One region of the Mesorhizobium sp. CA15 genome, then DNA from elsewhere that is predicted to be linked to it. Evidence: predicted binding sites of a transcription regulator. Region 1 holds the regulator's gene; each other region holds the start of a gene.
What was found. Region 1 encodes PhoB, which activates phosphate uptake and scavenging genes when phosphate is short. Its sites were predicted from a motif close to TGTCATNNANCTGTCAT; they were not measured.

Region 1 (2,263 bases):
ACGCCAGCGGCCTAAGCCTCTCGGGCGGCCAGCAGCAGCGCCTGTGCATCGCCCGTACCGTTGCGGTGAAGCCCGAGGTCATCCTGCTCGACGAGCCGGCCTCGGCGCTCGATCCGCTGTCGACCGCCAAGATCGAGGAACTGATCGACGAGCTGCAGGCCGACTACACGATCGTCATCGTCACCCACAACATGCAGCAGGCGGCGCGCGTGTCGCGGCAGACGGCGTTCATGTATCTGGGCGAGCTGGTGGAGTTCGACCGGACCGAGAAGATCTTCACCTCGCCCCGCGAAAAGCGCACGCAGGACTACATCACCGGCCGCTTCGGCTGAGCTCATACGAGGACATCATCATGGCCGAACATACCGTCGCTTCCTTCGACGAGGATCTGAGGCAGATCAGCCGGCTCATCAACGACATGGGCGATCTCGCCGCCTCCATGGTCGGCGCTTCGACCAAGGCCCTGCTCGAGACCGACAATGCCATGGCGCAGCGCGTCGTTTCCGACGATGCCATCATGGACGCGCGCCAGCGCGAGCTCGACGACCGCGCCATCACGCTGATCGCCAAGCGCCAGCCGATGGCCGACGACCTGCGCAACGTGGTCGGCTCGATCCGCATGGCGGGCGACCTCGAACGCATCGGCGACCTCGCCAAGAACATCGCCAAGCGCGTCGGCTCGGTCGGCGTCAGCGCCGCGCCGCGCGACCTCACGCATTCGATCGATTCCATGGCGCAGCTGGTGCTGATCCAGGTCCAGGCCGTGATCCAGGAATATACGGTGGGCGACGCCACGGCGCTGGCCAAGCTTCGCAACGACGACGAGCGCATCGACGTCAAATACACATCCGTCTTCCGGGAACTCCTGACCTACATGATGGAAGACCCGCGCAACATAACCGCCTGCACGCATCTTCTGTTCTGCGCCAAGAATCTCGAGCGCATCGGCGACCATGTGACCAACATCGCCGAGAACGCCTATTATGTGCTGACCGGCACGCAATTGCCCGCGAATCGTCCCAAGCAGGACGAGACGACAATGTCGGCGCCGGCGGCCTGACGATGGGTATCTGCCAATGATCGCGCCACGCATCATGGTGGTGGAGGACGAGGAGCCGCTTGGTGTGCTGCTCCGCTACAATCTCGAATCCGAGGGTTACCAGGTCGAAGTGGTGACCCGCGGCGACGAGGCCGAAATCCGCCTTCAGGAAAACGTCCCCGACCTGCTCGTGCTCGACTGGATGGTGCCCGCGGTTTCCGGCATCGAGCTCTGCCGGCGCCTCAGGATGCGGCCCGAGACCGAGCGGCTGCCGATCATCATGCTGACGGCGCGGGGCGAAGAAAGCGACCGCGTGCGCGGCCTCTCGACCGGCGCCGACGACTATCTGGTCAAGCCGTTCTCGACGCCGGAGTTCATGGCGCGCGTCAAGGCGCTGCTGCGTCGCGCCAAGCCGGAGGTGCTGTCCAGCGTGCTCAAGGTCGGCGACATCGTGCTCGACCGCGAGTCGCACCGCGTCTACCGCAAGAAGAGCGAGATCAGGCTCGGCCCGACCGAGTTCCGGCTGCTGGAATTCATGATGCGTCATCCCGGCCGGGTGTTCTCGCGCAGCCAGCTGCTCGACAATGTCTGGGGCGAGACGATCTATATCGACGAACGCACCGTCGACGTCCATGTCGGCCGCCTGCGCAAGGCAGTCAACAACGGCCGCATGCCGGACGTCATCCGCACCATCCGCGGGGCGGGTTACGCGATCAGGGAAGATTAGGGGTAAGGCGCCGAGGCGCTGACGGATTCTGTCTCCAGCATCGGATCGCGTGCATTGGCGATTAGTCGAGACGCTTGTGCTTCGCACGGGCGGAGCAAGGAGCGCAGCGACGCAGCGCAGACCCGAGGATCCATTCCGTGATGTCGATGCGTTGCGACAGTCCAGAATTCTGTGCCGCTGCGCTCGACGCGTGAGGTAGCGGCATGGATTCCAGGGTCTCCGCGACGGAGCTTCGCTCCTGCTCCGCCCTGGAATGACGAAGCTGCGGGGCCTTCCCTTCGCTAATTTCAAGCGTCTGCTGCTGTCCCCGGACCTCTTCAAGGCTGCCTCAGGCCACGTTCTTTCCCGTCCCCGCTCTTGCCTGGCCTCCCGGCCCGAAAATCTCCTGGTCGACGAAGGTCAGCGCGCGCATGGCGCAGCCTTCGCGGATCAGCGGCAGTTCGTTCGGCTCGGTGTCGAAGGAGATCGATTCGGAGTGCTGGCCGCCGGCCGTCTGG
Region 2 (2,263 bases), on a different contig from region 1:
CCAACGTACGCGGGCGACCACCTGCTCGACCAGGCGGCGGACGATCTCATCGGGGTCGCTGGTCGGGGTTACGGTGACGTTCGAGACGATCGGAACCACCGGCGCGGATTTCGCGACACCGGCCAGCGCCTCGCGCATTATGTCGGCGGCAGGCGTCATCAGCGCCGAATGAAAGGGGGCGGAAACCTGCAGCATCAGCGCCCGCTTGGCGCCTTTTTCGGTGCACAGCTTCGCCGCCAGCTCGACCGCCGGCCTGGCGCCGGAGATCACCAGCTGGCCGCCGCCATTGTCGTTGGCGACCTGGCAGACGGAGCCGTTGCCGACCTCGCGAGCTGCCTCGGCGCAAGCGGCCTCGACGTCGGCCTGTTCCAGCCCGATGATCGCGGCCATGGCGCCCTCGCCGGCCGGCACCGCCGCCTGCATGGCGTTGCCGCGGGTCCGAAGCAGCCGCGCCGCGTCGCCGACCGAAACGAAGCCGGCCGCAGCAAGCGCGGAATATTCACCAAGCGAATGGCCGGCGACATAAGCCACCTTGTCCTTCAGCGAGAAGCCGCGCGCTTCGAGCGCGCGCATCGCCGCCAGCGACACCGCCATCAGCGCCGGCTGGGCATTGGCGGTCAGCGTCAGCGTCTCTTCCGGCCCTTCCCAGATGCGTTTCGACAGTTTTTCGCCGAGCGCTGCGTCCACTTCCTCGAAGACGCGACGCGCTTCGGGGAATGCATCGGCGAGGTCCTTGCCCATGCCGACGGCTTGGCTGCCCTGTCCCGGAAAGGTGAATGCGACGGCCATTTTGAGGTCTCTCCAGAGGCTGGTTTTGTCTGCCTCTGGCGCAAGGCGGACAGCCAAGTCAAGCCCGCAGGCGTCTCTTCGGCCTGCATTTCGGTCGGAAATCCTGCTGACTGCCTGTTCCAAAAGGCCTTTTACTTGATCACACCTGATGAAAACCGCTCACGTTTAGTTTGCTGGCTCTTCTTATTTCCGCCACAGGCGCTAGCTTTGCGTGACATTTCGATGACAGTGGCGTGACGCGGGTGGAAGACGCGTGACAAGGGCCGGGGAAGTAAAGTGGCAAGGATCAGGAAAGGCGCGGCCAAACCCGCGCCGCAATTTTTGGAAGACGATCCGTCCACCGGCTATCTGCCGGGACGAGCCTGGCCGACCGTACGCTACGGCCTGTCGACGCTTCTTGCCTCAGCCCTGCTCGTCTTCGCGATCGAGCTGATCGTACGCGGCGATTTCTTCGGCACAGTCGATTTCTTTATGCAGCCCTTCAAGCCCGGCTGGACCACCATCATCGTCTTCGCCCTGGTGCTGCTCGGGCTGGACGCCATACTCGGCCGAAGCCACCAGAGCCTGATGATCGTGGCGCCGCTGACGCTGGCGCTGGCCTTTGTCGGCCACCAGAAATCGCGTTACCTCGGCGACCCGCTCTATCCCACGGATTTCCTGTTCGCCCGCCAGATCATGGCGCTGATGCCGCTCCTGGTGCGCGAGCGCCCGTGGACGGCCGTCATGCTGGCGGTCGGCATCGTCGGCGGTCTGACGCTGCTCGTCTACGGCTGGCGGACCTGGCGCCGGCGAGTACCCATCCTCAGCCGCAAGGGCCGCCTGGCGCGGCTGGCGCTTGCCGTGCCGCTGCTCGCCTTCTTCGTCTCGATCATGGACTACGCCACCTTCTCGTGGACGCGCGACCGGCTGCAGATCATCCCGATTATGTGGGACCAGAAGGAGAACTACGCCTCCAACGGCTTTGCGCTGGCCTTCGCGATGAACGTGCCGATGGCGCATGTCGCGGCGCCGCCCGGCTATTCCGAGAAGACGATGGCCGCGATCCAGCGCCCCGACGTCGCCGCTTCCATGCCGGACGAGAAGCCGGATATCGTGGTGGTGATGAGCGAATCCTTCTGGGATCCGACGCACCTGCCCGGCGTCACCATCAAGCCCGACCCGATCCCGACGGTCAGGGCGTTGCGCTCCGGCTCGATGTTCTCGCCCGAGTTCGGCGGCATGACCGCCAATATTGAGTTCGAGGCGCTGACCGGCTTTTCCAACGCCTTCCTGCCGGCCGGCTCGATCCCCTATCAGCAATATGTGCGCACCCCGACCCCGTCGCTGGCGACCTTCCTGAAGAGCCAGGGTTACCGGGCGCGCGCCATCCATCCCGGCACCAACTGGTTCTGGAACCGCGGCGCCGTCTATGCCGATTTCGGCTTCAACGACTTCCGCTCCGAAGAGACGCTGCCGCCGATGGAAAAGCGCGGGC
Region 3 (2,263 bases), on a different contig from region 1:
ACCTGCTCAGGCGCGGCCGCCAGGAGGTCGACACGCTGTCGCGCGAGACCGGCGAGACCTCCGAACTCTGCATGCTGCAGAGCGGCCGCTACACGATCGTCCATTCGAGCCCGGGCACCAGGCCATTCCGCATCAGTTCGGCCACCGGCCTGCAGATTCCGCTGCCCTGGACTGCTTCCGGCCGGCTGCTGCTTGCCGGCCTCGACCGCGGCGGGATCGAAGCGATGGTCACGCGAGACGACCTCGTGCTGCCGGACGGCCGCAAGCTCGAACTCGACGATTTCATCGACGATATCGCGCGGGCGCGCATCACCGGCTATTGCGTCACGTCAGGCCTGGTCGATGCCTACACCAAATGCCTTGCGGCGCCGGTGTTCTCTGCGCCAGGCAAGGTCGAAGCGACCATGTGCCTTGTGGTGCCGATCGACACGTCCGAAGAACGGACCGGCGAACTTCTCGCGCTGCTGCGCGAACGCGCGGCACGGCTATCGATCTCTTAACGGTGCGGGGCGATCCGCTCAGGCAATGATGTCGGGAATGATGCGGTCTTCCAGCGCCGACAGCCGGTCTTTCAGCATCAGCTTCTTCTTCTTCATGCGCTGGATCTGAAGCGGGTCGCAGCCGGTGGCGATCATCGCGTTGATGGCGGCGTCGAAATCGGCGTGTTCTTGTTTGAGCCGGGAATATTCGAGGCGTATTTCAGCCTGTTCCTGTTCGGACATTATCTACCGTCTGCGTATGCATCGCCCAATCGGGCTGTTTGGGCGGGGCCGTGACTTGCGGGTTTGTGACCGGCGCGCAGCCCTTACCACATTTCACTTTGTCGTGGAATGCTACCACGTGGCATTCGACATCGGGATCGGTTGGTGGCAAACTGTCATGGTGCCGTCACAGTCGCAACCTGCGGTGGAGGCTCCTGCGACGGCTGCAATCGAGGAAACCATGAAAGGGAGAACCATTCATGTCTCTTGCATCCCATCTTGACGAGTTGCAGCGGAAACACGGTGATATCGAGCGCGAGCTCACCGATGCGATGAACCATCCTTCGGTCGACGACCTCGAAATCGTGAATCTCAAGCGACGCAAGCTGGCAATCAAGGACGAGATTGAAAAGCTGAAAGCTAGTCCGACGACACACTGAAGCTCTTCCAGGCACCATCATCGCAACCCGCCGCGGTGAATTTCCGGTGGCAAGAAATGCCACCGGGTCGGTGCTTTTAACTGAAATTGACGGAAAGCTCGGCCGCAAATCTTGCGGTCGGGCGGGTTATTATTTTTCGCGCGGCTCCAGCCGATTTGCAGGATGGCCCGTCGCTTGCCATTGACAAGCCATCTTTGCTCCGCCACCTCATGCCGAAACTCCCAAATGAAGGCGGCCGGCATGACCGGATATTTTTCTTGTCCCTTCCCGCGTCGCCGGTCGGTCGGCGTATCGGTCGGCGGCGTGATGGTCGGCGGCGGCGCACCGGTCGTCGTGCAATCGATGACCAACACCGATACCGCCGATGTCGACCAGACCGTCGCCCAGGTCGCGGCGCTGCATCGTGCCGGCTCCGAGATCGTGCGCATCACGGTCGACCGCGACGAGAGCGCGGCGGCGGTTCCGCGCATCCATGAGCGGCTGTTGCGGCTCGGCATCGATGTGCCGCTGGTCGGCGACTTCCACTATATCGGGCACAAGCTGCTCGCCGATCATCCGGCCTGCGCCGAAGCGCTGGCCAAATACCGCATCAATCCGGGCAATGTCGGCTTCAAGGACAAGAAGGACCGCCAGTTCGCCGCGATCGTCGAGATGGCGATCAGATATGACAAACCGGTACGCATCGGCGTCAATTGGGGATCGCTCGACCAGGAGCTTTTGACCCAGCTGATGGACGACAACCAGGCGAAGGGCTCGCCGCTCACCGCGCAGGAAGTCACGCGCGAGGCGATCGTACGGTCGGCGATCCTGTCGGCCGAGATGGCGGAAGAGATCGGGCTTGGCCGCGAAAAGATCATCCTGTCGGCCAAGGTCAGCGGTGTGCAGGACCTGATCGCCGTCTACACCGAGCTTGCCACCCGCTCCGACCATGCGCTGCATCTGGGCCTCACCGAAGCCGGCATGGGCACCAAGGGCATTGTCGCTTCTTCCGCGGCGATGGGCATCCTCTTGCAGCAGGGCATCGGCGACACGATCCGCATCTCGCTGACGCCGGAGCCGAATGGCGACCGCACGCGCGAGGTGCAGGTGTCGCAAGAACTTCTGCAGACCATGGGCTTCCGG

Region 2: the regulator PhoB is predicted to act here: its motif matches at 1,001-1,017, upstream of LB515_RS23160 (LTA synthase family protein).
Region 3: the regulator PhoB is predicted to act here: its motif matches at 876-892, upstream of LB515_RS13975 (YdcH family protein).

Annotation. Positions count from the first base shown of each region.
Region 1 is NZ_JAIUHQ010000008.1:26,261-28,523, forward strand. It holds gene pstB (phosphate ABC transporter ATP-binding protein PstB) at 1-332, shown strand, start outside; gene phoU (phosphate signaling complex protein PhoU) at 353-1,060, shown strand; gene phoB (phosphate regulon transcriptional regulator PhoB) at 1,077-1,766, shown strand; gene LB515_RS15275 (ROK family protein) at 2,095-2,263, opposite strand, start outside.
Region 2 is NZ_JAIUHQ010000017.1:49,597-51,859, forward strand. It holds gene fabD (ACP S-malonyltransferase) at 1-789, opposite strand, end outside; gene LB515_RS23160 (LTA synthase family protein) at 1,066-2,263, shown strand, end outside.
Region 3 is NZ_JAIUHQ010000007.1:21,013-23,275, reverse strand. It holds gene LB515_RS13985 (IclR family transcriptional regulator) at 1-500, shown strand, start outside; gene LB515_RS13980 (YdcH family protein) at 519-722, opposite strand; gene LB515_RS13975 (YdcH family protein) at 962-1,141, shown strand; gene LB515_RS13970 (hypothetical protein) at 1,159-1,383, opposite strand; gene ispG (flavodoxin-dependent (E)-4-hydroxy-3-methylbut-2-enyl-diphosphate synthase) at 1,382-2,263, shown strand, end outside.